4 regions of the Pseudonocardia tropica genome follow, and region 3 is predicted to be linked to each of the others. Evidence: predicted binding sites of a transcription regulator. Region 3 holds the regulator's gene; each other region holds the start of a gene.
What was found. Region 3 encodes LexA, which represses DNA repair genes until DNA is damaged. Its sites were predicted from a motif close to CGAACACGTGTTCG; they were not measured.

Region 1: a site for LexA is predicted at 2,353-2,366, ahead of recA (recombinase RecA). Genes of this name have one in related genera too.
Region 2: a site for LexA is predicted at 2,845-2,858, ahead of WHI96_RS11610 (intein-containing Rv2578c family radical SAM protein). Genes of this name have one in related genera too.
Region 4: a site for LexA is predicted at 2,846-2,859, ahead of dnaB (replicative DNA helicase). Genes of this name have one in related genera too.

Annotation. Positions count from the first base shown of each region.
Region 1 covers NZ_JBEDNP010000003.1:228,324-234,226, reverse strand. Annotated here, with positions in the region: gene WHI96_RS06700 (hypothetical protein) at 1-496, opposite strand, end outside; gene WHI96_RS06695 (MFS transporter) at 578-1,840, shown strand; gene WHI96_RS06690 (hypothetical protein) at 1,850-2,011, opposite strand; gene WHI96_RS06685 (DUF3046 domain-containing protein) at 2,088-2,282, shown strand; gene recA (recombinase RecA) at 2,541-3,593, shown strand; gene WHI96_RS06675 (regulatory protein RecX) at 3,647-4,906, shown strand; gene WHI96_RS06670 (hypothetical protein) at 4,935-5,063, opposite strand; gene modA (molybdate ABC transporter substrate-binding protein) at 5,416-5,903, shown strand, end outside.
Region 2 covers NZ_JBEDNP010000006.1:4,305-10,207, reverse strand. Annotated here, with positions in the region: gene WHI96_RS11625 (citryl-CoA lyase) at 1-344, shown strand, start outside; gene WHI96_RS11620 (dioxygenase family protein) at 341-1,207, shown strand; gene WHI96_RS11615 (YibE/F family protein) at 1,223-2,758, opposite strand; gene WHI96_RS11610 (intein-containing Rv2578c family radical SAM protein) at 2,868-4,868, shown strand; gene aspS (aspartate--tRNA ligase) at 4,927-5,903, shown strand, end outside.
Region 3 covers NZ_JBEDNP010000014.1:114,057-119,959, forward strand. Annotated here, with positions in the region: gene WHI96_RS21595 (vitamin B12-dependent ribonucleotide reductase) at 1-433, opposite strand, end outside; gene nrdR (transcriptional regulator NrdR) at 526-1,017, opposite strand; gene WHI96_RS21605 (hypothetical protein) at 1,501-2,130, opposite strand; gene WHI96_RS21610 (hypothetical protein) at 2,294-2,533, opposite strand; gene lexA (transcriptional repressor LexA) at 2,763-3,521, shown strand; gene WHI96_RS21620 (hypothetical protein) at 3,550-4,557, opposite strand; gene hflX (GTPase HflX) at 4,614-5,903, opposite strand, start outside.
Region 4 covers NZ_JBEDNP010000001.1:155,981-161,883, reverse strand. Annotated here, with positions in the region: gene WHI96_RS00770 (hypothetical protein) at 1-357, opposite strand, end outside; gene rpsF (30S ribosomal protein S6) at 622-936, shown strand; gene WHI96_RS00760 (single-stranded DNA-binding protein) at 948-1,496, shown strand; gene rpsR (30S ribosomal protein S18) at 1,551-1,787, shown strand; gene rplI (50S ribosomal protein L9) at 1,802-2,248, shown strand; gene dnaB (replicative DNA helicase) at 2,890-4,299, shown strand; gene WHI96_RS00740 (DUF3040 domain-containing protein) at 4,343-4,681, opposite strand; gene WHI96_RS00735 (dTDP-4-dehydrorhamnose 3,5-epimerase family protein) at 4,851-5,369, opposite strand; gene WHI96_RS00730 (class I SAM-dependent methyltransferase) at 5,566-5,903, shown strand, end outside.

The DNA of each region.
Region 1 (5,903 bases), on a different contig from region 3:
GGGGCCAGACCTCCGCGGTGTCCGCGGCCGGGAACTCGGCGACGACCGCCGCGACCGTCCAGACCATCGACGCCAGGAAGTCCACGCCCAGCGCGTCGACGTAGTGCGAGGTCTCGCGGGCGTCGGCCGGGTCGACGAGCGGGGTGACCGTGTAGCGGGCCCGGGCCGCGTAGCGCGGGCCCAGGTTGCTCCCGATCCAGGCCAGTGCCCGCTCGGAGCGGTCGTCGTGGTCGGCGAGCGCGGTGCGGGCGGCGTCGTACCAGTCGGCCAGCACCAGGAAGGCCAGCGACCAGCCGGGCGGGGTGGCGTCCGGCGGCATGTCGCGGTCGACCGCGGTCAGCCTGCGCACGGCGAACCGGGCCGGGTCGGGACCCGGCGTGGCGAGCGTCTCGCGCACCGCTCCGGCCAGCACGTCGGAGACCATGCGGTAGGCGTTCTGCAGCTCCGCGTCGTCCGTGCCCGCCGACCTGTGTGTGTTCGGGGTCGTGCCCGCCATGTCCACCGTCCTCCGCTCGTGTGGCCGGGCCGGAGCGTAACGCCATGGCGCGCGGCGGGCGTCGCACGGCAGCATCCGTCCGTGACCGCCGCACCCGACGCCGTCTCCCCGCCGCAGGACCCCGCCCAGCCCCGCCTGCTGGCGGTGCTCGCGACCGGGCAGGTGCTCGGCGGGACGGCCGTCGCGACCTCGATCGCCGCGAGCTCGCTGGTCGCCTCCCGGCTGTCAGGCTCGCCCGCGGTCGGTGGCGTCGCGTCGACGGCGAGCGTGCTGGGCGCGGCGGGAGCGGCGGCCGTCGTCGCACGGGTGGCCCAGGCCCGCGGACGGCGTCCCGCGCTGGTCGGCGGCCACCTGGTGGGGCTGCTCGGTGCGGTCGGTGCCGTCGTCGCGGCCACGACCGGCTCGGTGGCGCTGCTGCTGGTGTCGTTGCTGCTGGTGGGCTCGGGGACGGCGGTCGGGCTCGCCGCGCGCTACGCCGCCACCGACCTGGCCGCGCCGGCGCGGGCCGGCCGCGCGCTCGCGCTGGTGGTGTGGGCGACGACGGTCGGTGCGGTCGCCGGGCCGAACCTGCTGGGGCCGCTGGACGCCGCGGCCCGGTCGGTCGGGCTGCCCGGCGTCGCCGGTCCGTACCTGCTCTGCGCGGTCGCGTTCGCCCTGGCGGCCCTGACCGGGTGGCTGGGTCTGCGGCCCGACCCGCTGCTGCGGGCCCGGGATCGCGCGGGCACCCCGGCCACCGCGCGCGGGTCCGTGGTGGTGCGGCCGTGGGCGGTGCTGCGGGCCTCGCGGCCCGCGCTGCTCGGCGCGGTCGGCATCGTGCTCGGGCACGCGGTGATGGTCGGGCTGATGTCGATGACCCCGGTGCACATGGACCACGGCGGCGCGGCGCTGTCGGTCGTCGGGCTGGTGATCGGCCTGCACATCGCGGGGATGTACGCGCTCAGCCCGCTGTTCGGGTGGCTCGCCGACCGGGCCGGACCGGCGCGGGTCCTGGCCGGTGCCGGGGTTCTGCTGCCGCTCTCGGGGGTGGTCTGCGCCCTCGCCGCGCCGACCGCGACCGGGCTGCTGTCGGTGGGCCTGGTGCTGCTCGGTCTGGGCTGGTCGGCGGCGGTGGTGGGCGGGTCGGCCCAGCTCACGGCGTCGCTGGCGGTGGCCGACCGGCCGCGGGTGCAGGGCTCGGTGGACGTGGCGATGAACCTGGCCGGCGCGGCCGCCGGGATCGTGGCCGGGGTGCTCGTGACGGTGTCGTCCTACGCGCTGCTCGGCGCGCTGGTGGTCGTGGCGACGGTGCCGTTCCTGCTGGTGGCGGCGCGTTCGGCCCGCACGGGACGCCCGGCGGCGGGCTGAACGGGTCCCTCAGCGGCGGCGCTGGTGGAGCCACCAGCGCACCAGCACGACCAGTGCGGACAGCAGCGCGAGCAGCGACACGACCTGCCACGCCAGCGGCGACCCGATGCCGGTCGTCGCGAGGACCTCGTCGGCGACGTCGACCGGGACGGTGGCGAGCAGTTCGGACATATCACCCAGGCTACCGGCTCCGGGTCGTCGTCGGGCGGACACCGCACGGAACGGGTGACCCGTCTACCCTCGCGGCGTGCGACTGAGCCACTTCCGGGAACTGATGGAGGGCGAGTTCGGGCCGGTCCGGGCGGCGTCGCTGGCCCGTGACCACGTCTTCGCCGACCTCGGCGGCCGGACCGTCGAACAGGCGATCGAGGCGGGCCTCGACCTGCGCCGGGTCTGGCGCGCCGTCTGCGCGGCCTACGAGGTCCCACCCGCACGGCGGTAGCGGCGCCCGGACGGTCGTCGTGACCGCTCGGCTCCCGTGGGTACCCGGTCGGCGTGTCGCGGTGTCGGATCGAACGCGTGTTCGTCTACGGTTCCGGCAGGGCTCGCGGTACCGGTCCTGCGGCGTGGTCTCGGACGAGTTGTCCACAGGCGCCGATCCGGGCCCGGAACTGTCGGGGGTACCCCATACCGTTGTGGTGTGCCTCCCCGAAAGACACCAGCAGGACCCGATCGTCGACCACCAGCGAGGAGTCAAGAGATGTCCGCTCCGGACCGCGGCAAGGCGCTCGAACTCGCCCTCGCCCAGATCGAGAAGAACCACGGCAAGGGATCGGTGATGCGCCTGGGCGACCAGGCCCGCGTCCCGATCAGTGCCATCTCCACGGGCTCCATCGCGCTCGACGTCGCGCTCGGCGTCGGGGGCATCCCGCGCGGCCGCGTCGTGGAGATCTACGGCCCGGAGTCCAGCGGTAAGACGACCGTCGCGCTGCACTGCGTGGCGAGCGCGCAGGCCGCGGGCGGTGTCGCCGCGTTCATCGACGCCGAGCACGCGCTCGACCCGGAGTACGCCAAGGCGCTCGGTGTCGACACCGACGACCTGCTGGTCTCCCAGCCGGACACCGGTGAGCAGGCGCTGGAGATCGCGGACATGCTGATCCGCTCCGGTGCGCTCGACATCATCGTCATCGACTCGGTGGCCGCGCTCGTGCCGCGCGCCGAGATCGAGGGCGAGATGGGCGACAGCCACGTCGGTCTGCAGGCCCGGCTGATGAGCCAGGCGCTACGGAAGATCACCGGTGCGCTCAGCAACTCCGGCACCACCGCGATCTTCATCAACCAGCTGCGCGAGAAGATCGGCGTGATGTTCGGGTCCCCGGAGACCACGACCGGTGGTAAGGCGCTGAAGTTCTACGCGTCGGTCCGCATGGACATCCGCCGCATCGAGACCCTGAAGGACGGCACCGACATGGTCGGCAGCCGGACCCGGGTGAAGGTCGTGAAGAACAAGGTGGCCCCGCCGTTCAAGCAGGCGGAGTTCGACGTGCTCTACGGCGTCGGCATCTCCAAGGAGGGCTCGCTGATCGACGTGGGCGTCGAGCAGGGGATCATCCGCAAGTCCGGCGCCTGGTACACCTACGAGGGCGACCAGATGGGGCAGGGCAAGGAGAACGCCCGCAAGTTCCTCAAGGAGAACCCGGACGTCGCCGCCGAGGTCGAGAAGCGCATCAAGGAGAAGCTGGGGATCGGCGCCGTCGTCGACGCCGAGGAGGCCAGCCCGGTCGAGCCCCTCCCGGCCCCGGTCGACTTCTGAGCGTGACCGGCGAGCACGACGGGTCCGGAGGCACGTCCGGACAGGACGGTGCGGTGCCGCCCAGGTCCCGCACCGTCCCGCTCGACGACCTGTTCGGCGTGGCCCCGTCGGTGACCGACGAGCAGGATCCACCCACGATCCGGACCGCCGACCCGACCGGCGGTGAGCCGGGGGAGTCGGCCGCCGAGCCCTCAGCGGTCCCGGGCTGGGACACGAGCCCCCACCAGGTCTCGTTCGCCGTACTCAGCGGCGCCGACGAGGCCCCCACGACGGCCGGCGACCCGCCCGGGACCCGGTCGACGGGCCCGGCGGTGGACGACGCGACGAACGACGACACGGACGAGGTGGCGAACCCCGCCCCGGTCCGCAGGCTGACCGTCGACGCCTCCGACGCCGCTTCCGGCGGGAGCAGGGACGACGGCGACGGAGCGAGGCCCGACCTACCGCGCGTGGTGTCCTTCGAGGAGCTGTCCGGACAGGGGCCGCGCCGCAGCGGACCCCACCGGGACCGCGCCGCCCCGCGTCGGCGTCCGGCCGCCACGGCGGGCGCGACCGACCAGGACGGCGCGAGCGCCACGGTCGATGCGGCCGTCCGCACCGGCACGGCGTCCGGCCGGGCCGGGCCGATCGGCGGGGCCCGTCCCACCGTGGAGGCCGGGACGGCCGAGGACGCCGGTCCGGACACCGGACAGGACCTCGACCGGGAGCGCGCCGCTCCCCGGGGCCGCCGCCGCGGCGAGGGCCGTGGCCGGGGCCGCCGTCGGGGCGAGGACGCCGCCCCCCGCGTCGAGACACCGCAGGAGCAGGAGACCCGCGCCCGCGACATCTGCCTGCGCCTGCTCACCGACCGCGCCCGCACGGTCAAGGAGCTCGGCGACGCGCTGCGCCGCAAGGAGATCCCCGACGAGGTCGCGCACCGCGTCCTCGACCGGTTCGACGAGGTCGGACTCGTCGACGACCAGGCCTTCGCCGAGCAGTGGGTCCGGTCCCGGCACCGCCACCGCGGCCTCGGCAGGCGGGCGATCGCGATGGAGCTGCACCGCAAGGGCGTCGACCGCGAGATCGCCGACGAGGCGCTCACCGACATCGACGACGACTCCGAACGCGACCGGGCCCGCGAGCTCGTCGTACGGCGCCTGCGGAGCCTGCCCGTCGGGAACCGCGAGGAGCGTCAGTCCAGCGCCCGCAAGCTGGTCGGCATGCTCGCGCGCAAGGGCTACGGGCCCGGGGTCGCCTACGGGGTGGTCAAGGAGGAGATCGCCGCCGCCGGTGCGGAGGCCGACGAGCTGGGCGAGGCCCCACCCGAGGACTGACCCGTCCCGGGCGGGACCCGCCGGCCGGTCACGACCGCAGGTAGCAGGCGAACCAGTCCCGCATCGTCGACGCGAGGTAGTGGGTGGGCGGCACCTGCTCGGCGGGGAGCAGTGCGAATCCCTGTGCGATCTCGACGGTGGTCCCGACCGCGCTCATCGCCGCACCGCCGGACCCGGGGTGGTCCCGTCCTGCCCGCGGGTCGCCCCCACCGCTGTCGTACCCGGGACCAGGGACCCCGGGGGACCAGCGTCACGCGCCGTCGTCCTCCTGCGCCGCGGCGGCATGATCCGCCGCTGCGGACGACCCTTCCGGTCGTTTGCGCAGAGCAACCGCGGAGGACGCCGAGCGGTCTCCGAGAGTCCACAGTCGAGTCGCGGGACGGAGAACCGGTTCTGCGTGCGGATCAGTGGTGCCAAACTGGTGATTGCGTGCATAAGATGCCCGCCGATCCGCACTTCGTGATCCACGGACGGTGCGACTAGTCGATTCCGGGAGGGTTTTCGTGAGGATCCGAGGACGAGTGGCCGGTGCCGCGCTGGCGGCGACGGCGCTGTTCGCGCTGGCGGGCTGCGGCGGGGGAGAGGGGAGCGGCGGGACCGCCGCGCAGCCGAGCGGCCAGGCGCAGGGCGGCACACTGACGGTGTTCGCCGCGGCGTCGCTGACCGGCACGTTCGGTGACCTGGAGAAGCAGTTCGAGGCCGCCAACCCGGGCACGGACGTGGTGTTCAACTTCGCCGGGTCCTCGGCCCTGGCCCAGCAGATCAACCAGGGCGCCCCGGCCGACGTGTTCGCCTCGGCCGACCAGAACAACATGACCAAGGTGACCGACGCGGGCAACGCCCAGGGCGGGCCCGAGGTCTTCGCCACCAACACCCTGCAGATCGCGGTCGCGCCGCAGAACCCGAAGCAGATCGCGTCGCTGCAGGACCTGGGCAGACCCGGCCTGCGGACCGTGGTCTGCGCCCCGCAGGTGCCGTGCGGCTCGGCGACGGAGAA
Region 2 (5,903 bases), on a different contig from region 3:
ACGGCGACCCCCGCACCCCGCGGCTGTTCGCGATCGCCGCCGAGGAGGGCCTGCTCGGCGACCACCTGAGCCTGTTCGCCGCGATCGGCCGGGTGCACCCGCAGGTCCTCGGCCGCACCCTGCCGCTCAACGGCGCCGGGGTCTGCGGCGCCGCGCTCGCCGACCTCGGGCTGCCGCTGGAGCTGCTGCGCGGCTTCGCCCTGCTCGCCCGCACCGCGGGCCTGATCGGCCAGCTCGCCGAGGAGCTGCGCCACCCCGTCGCCAACGAGATCTTCCTGTCGGTGGACCTGCACAACCGGTCCGTCGACCCCGACCCGTACCAGCCCGAGGGAGACCTGCGATGACGCAGCCCACCGTCACCGAGGACACGATCACCGACACCGCCGTCGCGCGCTGGGCGACCGCGCACGACCCGCGCACCGCCGAGCTGATGACGGCCCTGGTGCGTCACCTGCACGACTTCGCCCGCGAGACCCGCCTCACCGAGGACGAGTGGATGGCCGCGGTGCGCTGGCTGACCGCCACCGGGCAGATCTCCGACGACAAGCGCGCGGAGTTCATCCTCGCCTCCGACGTGCTCGGGCTGTCGATGCTCGTCGTCCAGCAGAACCACCGGCTCGACCCGGCCGCGACCCCGGCGACGGTGCTGGGCCCGTTCCACATCGACGGCTCCCCGGAGAAGGCCTCCGGCGAGGACATGTCCGACGGGCTGCCCGGCGACCCGCTGTTCGTGCACGGCAGCGTCCGCGCGCTCGACGGCACCCCGGTGACCGGAGCCGTCCTCGACGTCTGGCAGTCCGACGCCGACGGCACCTACGAGGCCCAGCTCGACGTCGACGAGGCCCGGCTGCGCGCGAAGTACACCACCGGCGACGACGGCCGCTACTGCCTGCGCACCATCGCCCCGCTCGGCTACGCCATCCCGATGGACGGCCCCGTCGGCGACCTCGTCTCGCGCACCGACATCAGCCCGATGCGGCCCGCGCACATCCACTTCCTGCTGGCCGTGCCCGGCTACGAGCCGCTGATCACCCACCTGTTCCGGGAGGGCACCGAGTTCCTCGACTCCGACGTCGTGTTCGGGGTCAAGCGCGAGCTCGTCGTCGGCTTCACCCGCCGCGGGCCCGGCCCCACGCCGGACGGCGGGCACAGCGAGGTCCCCTGGTACGAGGCCCGCTACGACCTCGTGCTCCAGCCCGCCGGGTAGGTCGCCGGACCGGACTCAGCGCCGGCCGACGACCAGCGCGGCCAGCCCGGTCGTCACCGGGACGGCGGCGACCAGCCCGATGCTGCCCACCAGGGTCCGCACGATCTCGGTCGCCACGTCCTGGCTGGTGAGCACCTGGGTCACGCCGCCCGCCGCCACCGTGAACAGCAGCAGCAGCGGGAGCGCGGCGCCGGCGTAGGCCAGCACCAGGGTGTTCACCGCGGACGCGACGTGGTCGCGCCCGATCCGCATCCCGGCCGCGAACAGCTCGCGCACCCCCAGCTCGGGGTTCGCCGCGCCCAGCTCCCACACCGCGGAGGCCTGGGTGACGGTGACGTCGTCGAGGGCCCCGAGCGCGCCGATCACCAGCCCGGCCAGCACCAGCCCGCGCGGGTCGACCGGCACGCCGGGGCCGAGCGTGCCGATCAGGGTGGCGGTGGTGTCGTCGAGCCCGGTGAGCCGCGAGGTGACGGTGAACAGGTAGCCGAGCACCCCGATCAGGGCCAGCGAGGCCAGCGTGCCGAGCACCGCGCACGAGGTCCGCGCGGTGAACCCGTGGGTCAGGTACAGCACCACGAACATGATCAGGCAGGCGCCGGTGACGGCGACCGCGAGCGGGGAGCCGCCGGACAGGATCGCCGGCAGCACGAACCACAGCAGGACGACGAAGCTCAGCGCCAGGCTGACCAGCGCCGCGAACCCGCGCAGCCGCCCCAGCACGACGACGGCCAGCGCGAACGCCGCCGCCAGCCACCCCAGCGGGGCGCCGCGCTGGAAGTCCACGAGCTGGTAGGAGCCCGCGTCGTCGGGGTTCGCGCCCGACCACGACAGCGTGACCGGGTCGTCCACCGCGAACCGCGGCGTCGACGGCTCGTTCGGCACCAGCTGCACCAGGTCCCGTCCGGCGCGCGGCCCGTCGGACAGTGCGACCGTCACCCCGGTGCAGCGACGGTCCCCGGCGCCGGGGGAGCAGTCCGCGACCTGCACCGCGGTGACGGTGCCGTGCACCTGCTGGGTGGGCGGGATCTCCGGGACCGGGGTCGCGCCCGGCCACAGCAGGGCCACCCCGGCGAGCGTCGCGAGGACGCACGGCACGAGCAGCGCGACCAGCAGCCTGCGCACCCGTCGCCCGGCCGGGGAGGCGGCGCCGTGCCCGTGCCCGTGACCGTGCCCCTGCCCGAGTCCCCGGCCGGGGGCGGGCGGGGCCGCCGGGCCGGGTGTGGCGCCGAGGTCGGTCCGGCCGGGGCAGTCGCCCCAGCCGCCCGGGTGCCCGGGATGGGGGATCGGACCGGTCTCGGCGCCGTCGGCCGGGTCCGTCGCCGCGCCGCCCGCCGGTGCGGGCCCGGGGCGGTGCTCCACGGGGGGCGGACGGCGCGGGGCCGGAGCGTGGCGGGCCCGGTGCCGCGCCGGTTCGCCACCCGGGAGCCGGTGCCCGCCCGAGGCGCCCGGGGGCCGGTCCTCGGCGCGCCGCCGCCCACCCGTCCGCGGGGCGGCGGGCCGCCCGCCGTCGGGGGCGGACGGGTCGCGCGGGACGGGCGGGGGCGGGGGCACGTCCGCATCCTCGCAAACGATCTTCGACTTGCGGGGTGCCGTTCGCCCGGACGCGACCGCCCGGCGACGACCGGTTGCCCGTCGTTCGAACTTGTGTTCGACTCGACCCGTGCGATGGGACGGACAGCAGGTCGGGGCGGACGGTGTCGGGAACGCGACGGCACTGCCGGGGATGCGGGGGTTGCTGCGCTCGGTGCGCACGCCCGGGTTCGCGGACACGGTGTTCCACGAGGTCGAGGCGCGCTCGGTGCTGAACCGGGTGCCGTCGTCGTCACCGGTGCCGTTCGGCTGGACGGTCAACCCCTACCGCGGCTGCTCGCACGCGTGCACCTACTGCCTCGTCCCGGAGACCCCGGTACTCACCGCCGACGGCCGGTCGCGGCCGATCGGGGAGCTGCGCCCGGGCGACGAGGTGGTCGGCACCGTCACCGACGGCGGCGGTCGGCGCCGCTTCGTCCGCACCCCGGTGCTCGCGCGCTGGTCGACGCGGCGCCGCGCCCAGGAGGTGACCCTCGACGACGGCACGCGGCTCGTCACCTCCGCCGAGCACCGCTTCCTCACCACCTCCGGCTGGGCGCACGTGCGACCGGGGCGCTGCCGGGCCTCCGCGGACCGGCCGCACCTGAGCCCGGGGACGGCGCTGGTCGGGCCCGGTGCGGCCGCGGTCCCGGGCGGGGCCCGGCCCGACGGATACGCCGAGGGCTGGCTGTGCGGGCTGGTCCGGGCCGACGCGGTGCGCGGCCGGGTGCGGGCCGAGCCGTTCCCGACCGGCTGGGTCGAGCTGGAGGCGCTCGCCCGCGCCCACCACCTGCTGACCGCGCGGCCGGTGCCCGTGGCCGCCGGGGTGCTCGCGGCGCCCGCCCCGTCGCCGACGGAGTGGCCGCAGCGGCCCGCCCGCGGCTGGTCGGCCGGGTTCGTCGGCGGGATCGTCGACGCCTGCGGTGAGGTCTCCGCCGGGGTGCTGCGGATCGTGCCCGGCGACGAGGAGCTCGCCCGGGCCTGCGTCGACGCGCTGCGCCGGCTCGGGTTCCGGGTGGCCTCGGAGCCGTCGGCCCGGCCCGGGGTGCGGGCGCTGCGGGTGCTGGGCGGGGTCGCCGAGCAGTTGCGGCTGGTCGCGGTGACCGACCCGGCCGTGGCCCGGGTGCGCGACGTCGGTGGCGCCCGCGTCGAGGAGCCGCCCGGGGGAGCGCCGCGGGTGGTGGCCGTCCGCGACACCGGCACCCTCCGCCCGATGGTCGACATCACCACCGGCACGGGGGACTTCGTCGCCGCCGGGGTGGTCAGCCACAACTGCTTCGCCCGCACCACCCACACCTACCTCGACCTCGACGCGGGCGCGGACTTCGACTCCCAGATCGTGGTCAAGGTGAACGTCGCGCGGGTGCTGGAACGGGAGCTGGCCCGGCCGTCGTGGCGGCGCGAGCACGTCGCGATGGGCACCAACACCGACCCGTACCAGCGGGCGGAGGGCCGCTACCGGCTGATGCCCGGGGTGATCACCGCGCTGGCCCGCTCCGGCACACCGTTCTCCGTCCTCACCAAGGGCACCGTGCTGGGCCGGGACCTGCCGCAGCTCGCGGCCGCGAACGCCGACGTCCGCGTCGGCACCGGGGTGTCGATCGCGCTGCTGGACCGGGAGCTGCAGTCGCACCTGGAGCCGGGCACCCCGAGCCCGCGGGCCCGCCTCGACCTGGTCCGCCGGATCACCGACGCCGGCCTGCCCTGCGGGGTCATGGTGGCCCCGGTGCTGCCGTGGCTGACCGACTCCACCGAGGCCCTCGACGCCCTGCTGACGGAGATCGCCGCCGCCGGGGCGAGCCGGGCCACGGTGCTCGCGCTGCACCTGCGTCCCGGGACCCGGGAGTGGTTCCTGGCCTGGCTGGGGCGGACCCACCCCGCGCTGCTGCCGCGTTACGAGCGGCTCTACCGCGGCGGGGCCTACGCCACCCGCGACTACCGCGGTGCCCTGGCCCGGCGGGTCGCCCCGCTGCTGGCCCGGCACGGCCTGGACCGGCCCGAACCGAACCCGCGCGACCCGGGGTGGACCCGGCAGCCGGTCGCGGCGCCGCGGGCTGCGGAGCCCGGGGACGGGCAGCTGAGCCTGCTGTGAGAACCCGCCGGAAACCTGGTGGCAGGCGGCCCGGGGGGTGCCGATAGCCTTGACCGCCGTGATGCGAACCCACCCCGTCGGCACGCTGCGTGCCGAGAACGCCGGCCAGACCGTGACCCTCGCCGGATGGGTGGCCCGCCGCCGCGATCACGGTGGCGTGATCTTCATCGACCTGCGGGACCGCTCCGGATCGGCCCAGGTCGTGTTCCGCGAGGGCGAGATGGCCGAGCGGGCCCACCGGCTGCGTTCCGAGTTCTGCATCCAGGTCGTCGGCGAGGTCGTCCGCCGGCCCGCGGGCAACGAGAACTCCGACCTGCCGACCGGCGACATCGAGGTCACGGTCACCGCGCTGACCGTGCTGTCGGAGTCCGCGCCGCTGCCGTTCCCGATCGACGAGCACACCGGCGTCGGCGAGGAGATCCGGCTCTCCCACCGCTACCTGGACCTGCGCCGTTCCGGGCCCGCCGCGGCGATGAGGCTGCGCAGCGACGTGAACAAGGCCGCCCGCGACGTGCTCGCCGCCGAGGACTTCATCGAGGTCGAGACGCCGACCCTGACCCGGTCCACCCCGGAGGGCGCGCGCGACTTCGTCGTCCCGGCCCGGCTGCGCCCCGGCTCCTGGTACGCGCTGCCGCAGAGCCCGCAGCTGTTCAAGCAGCTGCTCATGGTCGGCGGGCTGGAGCGGTACTACCAGATCGCGCGCTGCTACCGCGACGAGGACTTCCGCGCCGACCGCCAGCCGGAGTTCACCCAGCTCGACATCGAGATGAGCTTCGTCGAGCAGGACGACGTCATCGCGCTCGCCGAGAAGGTCCTCACCGCGCTGTGGCGCCTCGTCGGGTACGAGATCGAGGCCCCGATCCGCCGGATGCCCTACGCCGAGGCGATGGCCCGCTACGGCTCGGACAAGCCCGACCTGCGCTTCGACATCGAGCTCACCGAGCTCACGTCGTACTTCGCGGGCACCGGGTTCCGGGTCTTCCAGAACCCCTACGTCGGCGCCGTCGTCATGCCCGGCGGGGCGTCGCAGCCCCG
Region 3 (5,903 bases):
TCCAGGTGAGCTCGTGGTCGAAGATCTCGGCGTCCGCGTCGGTGGCGAAGTAGCCGTGCTCGACGCCGGCCCGCCTGTAGGTGCCGACGACCCGCTCGACGAGCTGCTTGAGGCTGGACTCACGGGTCTCCGAGCCCACCGCGCCGCGGAAGTACTTGCTGGTGACGATGTTGGTGGCGTTGACCGACCAGCTGCGCGGGAACTCGACGCCGCGCTGCTCGAAGTTGACGGTGCCGTCGCGCCAGTTGGTCATGACGACGTCGCGGCGCTCCCACTCCACCTCCTCGTAGGGGTGGACCCCTTCGGTGGTGAAGACACGCTGCACGGTCAGACCGGGCGCGCGCTTGGCGCCGGTCCTCCCGCGACCACGCGACGGCTTGGCCGCCGCGCTCTCACCGGTGTCTGTCGTCGGGCCCCCGACGGTCTCGGTCATGAACTGCCTCCGCATCCGACGCTTCTCCGCCCGCACGCTGGGGTGCGCGGACGGCTCTCTTCCCGGTACGCCCGGCGACGACGACGCGCCGCTCAGCCGTCCGGGTGGTGGCCGGCCTCGTCGTCGGCTGCTTCCCCGGCAGCCGCCGAACGCAGGTCGGCGATCTCCTTCTCGAAGTCCTCGATGGAGGAGAAGGACCGATAGACGCTCGCGAACCGCAGGTACGCGACCTCGTCGAGCTCACGCAGCGGCCCGAGGATCGCCAGCCCGACCTCGTGGCTGGGAAGCTCCGCCGCCCCGCGCGCCCGCACCGTCTCCTCGACCCGGTGGGCGAGCTGTTGCAGGTCGTCCTCGTCGACCGGCCGGCCCTGGCACGCCCGCCGAACCCCGCCGACGACCTTCTGCCGACTGAAGGGCTCGGTCACCCCGCTGCGCTTGACGACGGCCAGCACGGCCTCCTCGACCGTGGTGAACCGTCGTCCGCACGAGGTGCAGGACCGGCGCCGGCGGGTGCAGGTCCCGTCGTCGGCGGTCCGGGAGTCGATCACGCGGGAGTCCGGGTGTCGGCAGAACGGGCAGCGCATGGACGCTCACACCCCTCTTCCGTGACGTTCCGGAGACTCTCCGCAGCGATCCGTCCCCCCAACCAGTGGCGGAACGACACCAATGTAACCCCTACATCTAGGGGTACGCCATCCCGGGCCCGGTGCCACGCCGAGCATCGCCCGATCGGGATCCGAGCCTGGCACACCACGTTCCGCGACCGGTCCGTCACCGACGATCATGGAGTGGGACATCGGCGCTGGTGGCGCCGAGGAACGCCGTGGACGGCGCCGTCCGTCGGGCCGCAGCGACCGCGACCGGCGGCCACCCGATGCGGGGACACGCCCGGCGGACGCGCCCGGCGGCACGTCGCCGACCCCTCCGGCGACATCCCGGCGACCGCGTCCCGACACCCGCACGCCGTCCTCGCACACGCCGTCACCCGGTGCGACGCCGGCACGGCGTCCGTCGCTCCGCACCGTCACCACCGGGCACCGCGCTGCGATCCGCGGCGCAGGACGACGTCAGCGCACGGCACCGACCGACGGCACGGCGGCCGCGGGAGCGTTCCAGCCCGCCGCCGCGTCGCCCAGCAGCCCGAGTGCCACCACCGCGGTCGTCGCGCACAGCAGGGCCGCGACCCCGGCGAGGACCCGCTCCAGGCGCCCGCGGACCCGGCTGCGGGCCGGGCGCGGGCGCGCCGGGACCAGGCAGCGCCGGGCCGACGGACCGACGGTGCGCGGTGCCGGCTCGGCCACCGACCGAGGACGGGGCGGCGCCGCGGGCCGCGCCGGGGTCGCCGTCGACCCCGGGGCCGGGGTGGTGCACCGAGGCGTCCGGACCGCGACGTTCGGACCGCCGGCGGGACCGGACCCCGAGGCACCGGACCCCGAGGCGCGCCGGGAACGGGTCGCGGGATGACGGGCGACCGACTCGGTCAGTGCGCGCTCGTGCGCACCGTGGGCGGCCCACCGGTGGGCCGCGCGCGCGGCGGCCGACGAGCCGGCCGCCGACGCACCGGCGCGAGCGTCGGCGGTCCGCACCCGCTCCCGGGCGGCGCGCCGGGCGCGCAAGGTGGGGGTGCCGGGCGCCGGGGCGCCGGTCAGGCAGCCGACCGCTCCGTGCTCGCGGATCCGCTCGTCGAGCTCTCGCATGGTTCCTCCTGCCGTCGGACCGCCCGTCCCCCGGGCGGTCTCCTCTCCCCCGCTCCCGACCGGCCCTTCCCCGAGCCCGGTCGAACGGGCGTACGAGCGGTGTAGCACCCGGCACCGACAACGACCGCGTTCCCGCAGCTCATCGACCGTGCCGGGGGCGTTCTCAGCGTGGCGCGCCGACCGCGGACGACCCGACCGGGCCGTGGGTGGCGACCGCGACGTCGGCGACCTCGGCGAGGACCCCGAGCACGACGACCGCGGCCGCCGAGGCGAGCAGGACGCCCGACGCCGCCACCGCACGGCGCACGACACCCGGCGCCGGGACGGCCCGCACCCTGCCGGCCGTGGTGCGCACCGGGACCCGCCCGGTGACCGTCACGTCCTCGATGACCGCCGTACCCACGATCGCCACCCCCGCTGCCGTTCCCGCTGCCGGTCGCCCCCGCGCGGCCGGACGGCGACGCGGACCGCGTTCGATCGAACCGGTGTTCGATCGAACGCCTGTGCGATGTTGTACCACCGCGGCCCGACGGAATCCACGACACGCCCCGGGCGACTTCGAACGCATGTTTGGCGAACGGGCCCGCGGCGGCTAGGGTCGTCGTCGTAGGTACCCCGAGGAGGCGAATGCGATGGCAGCGGACGACACCGGACACGGTGGTCCCGGCGTGACCGGCACCGCCGAGGACCGGGGATCCGCGAAGGTCCGGGAGTTCCCCGAGCCCGCGGCCGACACCCGCGGCCTGACCCCGCGACAGAAGAAGGTCCTGGCCGTCATCCGGGACTGGGTGGACCGGTACGGCTACCCGCCCAGCGTCCGCGAGATCGGTGACGCGGTGGGCCTCACGTCCACCTCGTCGGTGCACCACCAGCTCCGCACCCTGGAGCGCAAGGGCTTCCTCCGGCGCGACCCGAACCGCACCCGCGCGGTCGACGTCCGCAGCCCGGAGCAGATCGCCGGTACCGACGGTGCGGACTCCGACACCGACACCGCCGACCTGCGTTCCGCGCGGCCGGCGCCGGCGTTCGTGCCGCTCATCGGCGACATCGCCGCCGGTGGCCCGATCCTGGCCGAGCAGGCCGTGCAGGACGTCTTCCCGCTGCCGCGCGAGATCGTCGGCGAGGGCACGCTGTTCCTGCTCAACGTCAAGGGCGACTCGATGGTCGACGCCGCGATCACCGACGGCGACTGGGTCGTCGTGCGCCAGCAGCCGGTGGCCGAGCAGGGCGAGGTCGTGGCCGCGATGATCGACGGCGAGGCGACCGTGAAGACGTTCCGCCGCAAGGACGGGCACATCTGGCTGATGCCCGCGAACGACGCCTACGACCCGATCCCGGGTGACGACGCGTCGATCCTGGGCCGCGTCGTGGCGGTCCTGCGCCGCCTCTGACCGCCTCGGGCGGCGCCCGGTCCCGCGGTCAGCGGGACCGGCGGCGCCGTCCGTGCAGGGACATCGCGACGGCGCCGGCGACTAGCAGCGCCCCGAGCGCCGCGGCCCCGCCCGCGGCGGGCAGCCACGACGGGTACGTGCGGTACTCCGGCACCTCGGCGGGCTGGGGCACGACCGGTGCCTGCGGAACGGTCGCCGCGGTCACCGCGCCCGGGACGACCGTGATCGCCGCCGCGGTCGGGCCCCGCGCCTCGCTCCCGGAGTGCAGCGCGCCCCGGCCGTCCGGGGCGACCGCCTCACCCTGGGCCTCCCCCGGCAACGGCACCGGCAGCGGCGCCCCGTCCAGGGCCGCGACCAGCGCGTCGGCCGTCGCCGGTCCGCCGGCGGGCAGCGGGAACACCCAGGCGTCGGTGTAGGTCCGCAGCACGGCGGCGCGCCCGCCCCCGGCCTCGGGCGGTGAGACCCCGCCGCCGGTGACCGTGCGCGACCCGGCGGGCCCGAGCGGCCCGCCGCCGGTGCCGGACCAGGGCAGCACGACCTGTGCCACCCGGCGCAGCTCCACGGGGTCCCCGCCGTCGCGCAGCGCCGCGGCGGGCCGGTAGACCCCGGCGGCACCGGTGGCCTTGTCGACCAGCAGGGGCACGCCGTCGTCGCCGACCAGCAGTGTCTCGACGTCGCGCGGACCGTCGGGGTAGACGAGGTCGTGCACCCGTGGCGGCCCGGCCGGGGGCAGCACGACGAGCCGGACCGACCCGCGCTGCGCCCTGTTGTCGCCGGTGTCGGCGAGCCACAGATCCCCGCCCGGTCCGAGGCCGAGGTCCTCGACGTCGGTCACCGGGACGTCGGCCTGCCGGGTGCCGGTGACCGCGCAGCCGGCCGGGTCCAGGGTGAACGCCCGCGCGGTCCCGCCGCCGTCGACGACGGCGTGGTAGCGCTGCGGGTCCGCGCCGGGCCGGCCCTCGGCGACCAGCCCGGACAGCTCCGCGAGCCGCGGGTCGTCGACCGTGCAGACCGGCTGCGCCGCCGGGGGCGGCACGGCCGCGCCCGTCAGGACCCCGGTGAGGCCGAGGGCCGCGGCCGCGAGCCCGACCCTCAGTGGCCCGCCGCCGTCGCCGGCAGGTCGGTGCCGGTCCCGGTCGGCAGGGCCGAGCCCGCCACCGCGAACGGCAGCACCGCGGTGCCCAGCTCGGGCTTCACCCGCGCCCGGATCCGGGTGCCGTCGGCGGTGTGGGACTCGGCGAGGATCTCGCCGTCGTCGTGCAGCCGCGCGACCAGCGCACCCTCGGTGTAGGGCAGCAGGAGGTCGACCTCGTACTCCGGGCGCGGCAGGCGCTCGGCGATGCGCTCCCGGAGCTGCGGGATCCCGGCGCCGCTGTGCGCGGAGACGAACACCGCGTCCGGCTGGGCGTGCCGCAGCCGGGCCAGCGCGAGGTCACCGGCCGCGTCGGTCTTGTTGATCACGAGCAGCTCGGGCGGCATCGTGTCGCCCGCGGCCTCCCCGACCTCGACGAGCACCTGGCGGACCGCGGCGATCTGGTCGTCGGGCAGCGGGTCGGACCCGTCGACGACGTGCACCAGCAGGTCGGCCCGGGCGGCCTCCTCCAGCGTGGAGCGGAACGCCTCGACGAGCTGGTGCGGCAGGTGCCGCACGAACCCGACGGTGTCGGTGAGGGTGTAGTCGTGCCCGTCGGGCGTCTGCGCCTTGCGGGTGGTCGGGTCCAGCGTCGCGAACAGCGCGTCCTGCACCAGCACCCCGGCGTCGGTGAGCTGGTTGAGCAGGCTCGACTTGCCCGCGTTGGTGTAGCCGACGATCGCGACCGAGGGGATCTCGTTGCGGCGACGGCTGCCGCGCTGGGTCTCGCGGACCTGGCGCATGGCACCGATCTCACGGCGCAGCTTCGACATGCGCGCACGGATCCGGCGCCGGTCCAGCTCGATCTTCGTCTCACCGGGACCACGGCCACCGATACCGACACCGCCCGCGGCACGGCCACCGACCTGCCGGGACAGCGCCTCACCCCAGCCGCGCAGCCGCGGCAGCAGGTAGGACAGCTGCGCGAGCTCGACCTGGGCCTTGCCGTCCCGGGAACGGGCGTGCTGGGCGAAGATGTCGAGGATCAGCGCGGTCCGGTCGATGACCTTGACCTTGAGCCGCTCCTCCAGCTGGCGGAGCTGGCCGGGGGACAGCTCGCCGTCGCAGATCACGGTGTCGGCCCCGGTGGCGCGGACGGTCCCGAGCAGCTCCTCGACCTTGCCGGAGCCGATGAACGTGGCCGGGTCCGGGCTGGAGCGGCGCTGGACGAGGCCGTCCGTCACCTCGGAACCGGCGGTCTCGGCGAGGCGGGCCAGCTCGGTCATCGAGTTCTCGGCCTGCTCGGCCGT
Region 4 (5,903 bases), on a different contig from region 3:
CAGCGCCCGCCAGGACTTCCCCGCGGTGCGCCCGGTGGCGATGTCGTGCACCGCCCGGCTCGCGACGAACGCCTCGCCCACGGCGGTGTCGAACAGGGCCGCGGTCGCGGTGTCGGCGCCGTTCGGGCGGACCAGCGCGATCCGCCGCCGCTGCCCGGCGACGGTGGCGCGGAAGCCTCCGCCGAACTCGTACCAGGGGAAACGGACGTCGGTGACGGCGTCGAGCGGCTCGTCGAAGACGGGGCCGGTGTCGGCGACGAACGACAGCCGTCCGTCGGCCAGGACCAGGATCCCCGGTGTGTTCATGAGCCCGGACAGGATCCAGGCGTGGCTGCGGAAGTGGGTGGTGCCGGACACGAGCTCTCCCCCATGGTCGTCGGCGCCCGCGGACCGGGCACCCGTACGACGACCAGCGTCTCCGCGGGCACGGCCCGAACCCATCCCAGCGATCTGGGGAACCGCGTACCCGCAGGTCGGGGCCGGAACGGCCGTTGCTAGCCTGTACCGGCACCCCCGCAGTTCCCGTGCATCCGCCGGACACTGTCGGGGTGCACTGAGAACCTCCTGTCACGGCCGTCCGGGCCGTGACCGTTTCGAGTCCATAGGAGGTGAGTGGTTCTCATGCGTCACTACGAGGTCATGGTCATCCTCGACGGCGGCCTGGACGAGCGCACTGTGCAGCCGTCCCTGGAGCAGTTCCTCACCGTCGTGAAGAACGACGGCGGATCGGTCGAGAAGATCGAGGTCTGGGGCAAGCGCCGCCTGGCCTACGAGATCAAGAAGCAGGGCGAGGCCATCTACGCGGTCCTCGACATCACCGCTGAGCCGGCCACCGTCACCGAGCTGGACCGCCAGCTGGGTCTGAACGAGTCCGTGCTGCGCACCAAGGTCCTGCGCAAGGACGTCACCCGCACGCCGGCGCCCGCCGCCGGCTGATTGGAGCCGTCATGGCCGGCGAGACCGTCATCACCGTCGTGGGCAACCTGACGGCGGATCCCGAGCTGCGGTTCACCCCGTCCGGCGCCGCGGTCGCCAACTTCACCGTGGCGTCCACCCCGCGCACCTTCGACCGCCAGTCCGGCGAGTGGAAGGACGGCGAGGCGCTCTTCCTGCGCTGCAACATCTGGCGCCAGGCGGCGGAGAACGTCGCCGAGTCCCTGACCCGCGGCGCGCGCGTCGTGGTCCAGGGTCGCCTGCGCCAGCGGTCGTTCGAGACCAAGGAAGGCGAGAAGCGCACCGTCGTGGAGATGGAGGTCGACGAGGTCGGCCCGTCCCTGCGCTACGCGACCGCCAAGGTCAACAAGGTCAACCGGGGCGGTGGCTCCGGTGGCTTCGGTGGCGGCGGCGGTGGCTACGACGGTGGCGGCGGCGGTGGCGCCCGACAGGGCGGCGGTTCCGGCGGTGGAGGCAACTCCGGCGGCGGCTATGACGACCCCTGGGGTTCGGCCCCGCCCGCGGGCAGTGGCGCCGCGTCCGACGACGAGCCCCCCTTCTGATCCACGTACCTCTCCGCCCGTGACGGGCGGAGGACGATCTCCAGGAGCACCACCATGGCCAAGGCCATCGTGCGCAAGCCGAAGAAGAAGGTCTGCGCTTTCTGCAAGGACAAGGCCCAGCTGATCGACTACAAGGACACCGGTCTGCTGCGGAAGTTCATCTCCGACCGCGGCAAGATCCGTGCCCGTCGGGTCACCGGCAACTGCCGGCAGCACCAGCGGGACGTCGCCGTCGCGGTGAAGAACTCCCGTGAGGTCGCCCTGCTGCCGTACACCTCGACCGCCCGCTGAGGAAGGGGAGACACATGAAGCTCATCCTCAACGCCGACGTCCCGAACCTGGGTGCCCCGGGTGACATCGTCGAGGTCAAGGACGGCTACGGCCGCAACTACCTGCTGCCGCGCAAGCTCGCGGTCGTCGCCACCCGTGGCGCCGAGAAGCAGGTCGAGCAGATCCGCCGGGCCCAGAAGACCCGCGAGATCCGCGACCTGGGTCACGCCCAGCAGGTCGACTCGCAGCTGCGCAACATCAACGTGACGGTCCCGGCCAAGGCGGGCGACACCGGCCGTCTGTTCGGTTCGATCACGCCGGCCCAGGTCGTCGACGCCGTCAGGGCGGCCGGCGGCCCGCTGCTGGACAAGCGCAGCATCGACGTCCCGGGTCACCTCAAGACCCTGGGCAAGCACCAGGTGCAGGTCCGCCTGCACCCGGAGGTCACCACCGAGCTGCCGATCGCGGTCGTCGCGAGCTGAGCGGTCCGGTGGTCGTACGACCACCGAGCGTGAACAGGGCGGTGTCCGGAGCCATGTGCTCCGGACACCGCCCTTTCGTGTGTACGGAGGGGCCCGGACGGTCGTCGCGCGCACGGTGCGCAGTCCCGGGTGGACGATCGACACCGATCGGACGACCCCACACCGGATGTCTTGTCACGCAGCCGACACGCCGTGCGGTGACGACCCACTCGTCGGGCGGGCCTGTGGACGCGCCGGGCGGTGAGTGGTCCACCGGGCGCTCCGACACGCCCGTGAGCAGGTGTGCGACGACACGCCAGGACAAAGTTGTCCACAGCTGTGAGTATGCCTTTGACCTGCGCAGACGGCTCATTCCGCTGCGCTGTCCCCAGGTTGTCCCCAGCACGGTCCCGGGACGGGCGGCATCCGTGCACAGTTCATCCCCAGTTCGATCACCAGGCCGGTTCGCACGCGGCCCACGGCCGACCTAGTGTCGGCCGTACCGGTACGCGAGCGCGCTGCTCCCCGGGTCGCGCGCCCCGCGGTCCGTCGGGCACCGCGCCGGCCGGCAGATCACCGACGACGGTCGCGGGTGGGCACCACGCACCACTCGCGCGTCGAACGTGCGTTCGGTACTGTGTCCACCGGGGGTGACGCTGCGTATGGCTCTGACGGACGATCGTCCCGGCAACAAGCCCCGTGCGGTCCGTGACGGCGAGAAGGCCTCCGGATCCGGCGAGGGCGCCACGTTCGACCGTCAGCCCCCGCAGGACCTCACGGCCGAGCAGTCGGTGCTCGGCGGCATGCTGCTGAGCAAGGACGCGATCGCCGACGTCGTGGAGGTCCTGCAGCCGGAGGACTTCTACCGGCCCGCCCACCAGACCGTCTACGAGACGATCCTGGACCTCTACAGCCGGGGCGAGCCCGCGGACGCGGTGACCGTCTCGGCGGAGCTGCAGCGGCGCGGTGAGCTCGTCCGCCTCGGCGGCGCGCCCTACCTGCACACCCTCATCGCGACCGTGCCCACCGCCGCGAACGCGGCGTACTACGCCGAGATCGTCGGCGAGAAGGCGGTCCTGCGGCGGCTGGTCGAGGCCGGCACCCGGATCGTGCAGCTCGGCTACCACGGCGCCGACGGCGGCGACGTCGACGACGCGGTGGACCGGGCCCAGGCCGCGGTCTACGAGGTCACCGAGCGCACCACCACCGAGGACTACACGGTGCTGGAGGAGCTCCTCCAGCCCACGATGGACGAGATCGACGCGATCGCCTCCCGGGGCGGCCAGTCCACGGGTGTGCCGACCGGCTTCGCCGACCTCGACCAGGTCACCAACGGTCTGCACCCGGGCCAGATGGTCGTCGTCGCGGCCCGGCCGGGTCTGGGCAAGTCGACCCTGGGTCTGGACTTCGCCCGCTCCTGCTCCATCAAGAACGGCATGACCAGCGCGTTCTTCTCGCTGGAGATGAGCAAGTCCGAGATCGTCATGCGTCTGCTGTCCGCGGAGGCCCGGATCCGGCTGGCCGACATGCGCGCCGGCCGGATGTCGGACGAGGACTGGACGCGGATGGCGCGGCGGATGTCGGAGATCTCCGAGGCGCCGCTCTACATCGACGACTCGCCGAACCTGACGCTGATGGAGATCCGGGCCAAGGCGCGCCGGATGAAGCAGCGCTACGACCTGAAGCTGATCATCCTGGACTACCTGCAGCTGATGACCTCGGGCCGCAAGGTCGAGTCCCGTCAGCAGGAGGTCTCGGAGTTCTCCCGGCAGATCAAGCTGCTGGCCAAGGAACTCGAGGTGCCGGTGGTGGCGATGAGCCAGCTGAACCGTGGTCCCGAGCAGCGCACCGACAAGCGGCCGATGCTGTCGGACCTGCGTGAGTCCGGCTCGATCGAGCAGGACGCGGACATGGTGGTGCTGCTGCACCGTCCCGACGCGTTCGAGCAGGACGACCCGCGCGCCGGTGAGGCCGACCTGATCCTGGCCAAGCACCGTAACGGTCCGACGACGACGATCACCGTCGCCCACCAGCTGCACTACAGCCGGTTCTCCGACCTCGCCCACGGCTGAGGTCGCCGGTCCGGGGTGGCCCGGCCGGTGCGGGGGCGTCGGGTCAGGCGGTTCCGGGATGCGCCTGCGGCCCGGCCGTGGCCGCGACGGCCAGGGCGAGGCCGGCCACGAGGATCCCCGCGACGACGACCGGAACGCTCACCAGTACGGCGCCGAGCAGCAGCACGACCAGCGCGATCCCCAGCAGCATCGTCGGGAACGGGCCCGAACCGTGCACGGTCCGCCGGTCCTGGGCGAACCCGGCGAGCAGCCGTCCGCCGTGGCGGGCCGGGGCGCGCACGGCGGCGTTCAGTGAGGAGAACCGGCGGACCAGTCGCGGGTCGGTGAGTCGCAGCTGCACCTCGATCTCGTGCAGTCGACGGTTCTCGCGCTCGCTCAGCACCTCAGGACCCCCTCGTGTCCACGTCCCGGCGGACACGGTCGTGCCGCCGTCCGGCGCGGGCGTCGTCGATCCGGCCTGGTACCGACGTTACGTGACCGATTCGTGATCTCGCCGACCGGGCCGACCGGCTCACATGCGCCCGTCCTCACACCGGGGACGGCGCCCGGGGTCACCAGAGGGAGACGCGGTCCCGGCGGGGGCCCGCGGGAGCACCCAGGCGGGCGATCAGCGCGGCCCACGAGCGTGCCGTGCCCGGTGTCCGGGACGGACGGGGGCGGAGCCAGCGGACCGCGAGGTCCGGGTCGTCGGGGTCGACGTCGAAGCGTTCCCGGCGCGGGAGCCGGGTGGCGCTGCGCAGCTCGACGACGGTCCCGCTCGCGACGGACTGGACGCCGTAGAGACAGCCCGGCGGGACGAGCAGCCGCTGCGGGCCCTCGAGCAGGGCCACGGCGAGCCGGCCGAAGGTGTCGGCGTCCGGCCGGGCGTCGATGACGACGGCGTAGCCGCCGCCGCGGGGGACGCCGAGCAGCACCGCGTCGCCGGGATGGCCGAACAGGCCGAGTACGGCGTCGCGGGCCGGGCGGCGCCGTCGTCGCACGGTGAAGGCGGTGAGGTCCGGGCCGGACGTGTCGGTGGCGGTCGGGTCGAGCAGGAGCGCGCCGGGCACCACGGTCCGTACGACGTCCACTCGACCTCCCTCGGGTCCGGTCACCGCGTGCGACGGGCGCGCGGTGGGCTGCGGTTGGGGTACCGGAGACGACAACGAGCGGGCCGGGCCCCGGTGACGCAGCGCGAGTCCGCGTTGCTCCGATCGGGTTCACAGCGGGCTGTCAGGACCTGTATCTACTATCGGGACTAGTACTGCTGCGACGAAGGGGTGGCGCATGACCGACGACCCGACGCCGGATACCCGGTGCCGTGCCTGTGGCGGTGCCGCGGGCGCGGTCGTGCTCGACCTGGGCGAGCAGCCGCCGTGGGACCGGATGCCCGCGCGGGACGCCCCGCTGCCCGACCCGGCCGCCCCGCTGCGCATGTGGCTGTGCGCCGGCTGCGGTCTCGCCCAGCTGCAGACCGACGCGACGGTGGCCGAGGAGCTGCACGGCGTCGAACCGCGGGCGACGGCCGATCAGAGCGACCGCTCGGTCGGCCGGCTCGCCCGCGCCGGGCTGGTCCGCCCGGGCGGCCGGGTCGCGGAGTTCGGCAGCCCGCACGGCGGGTCGTG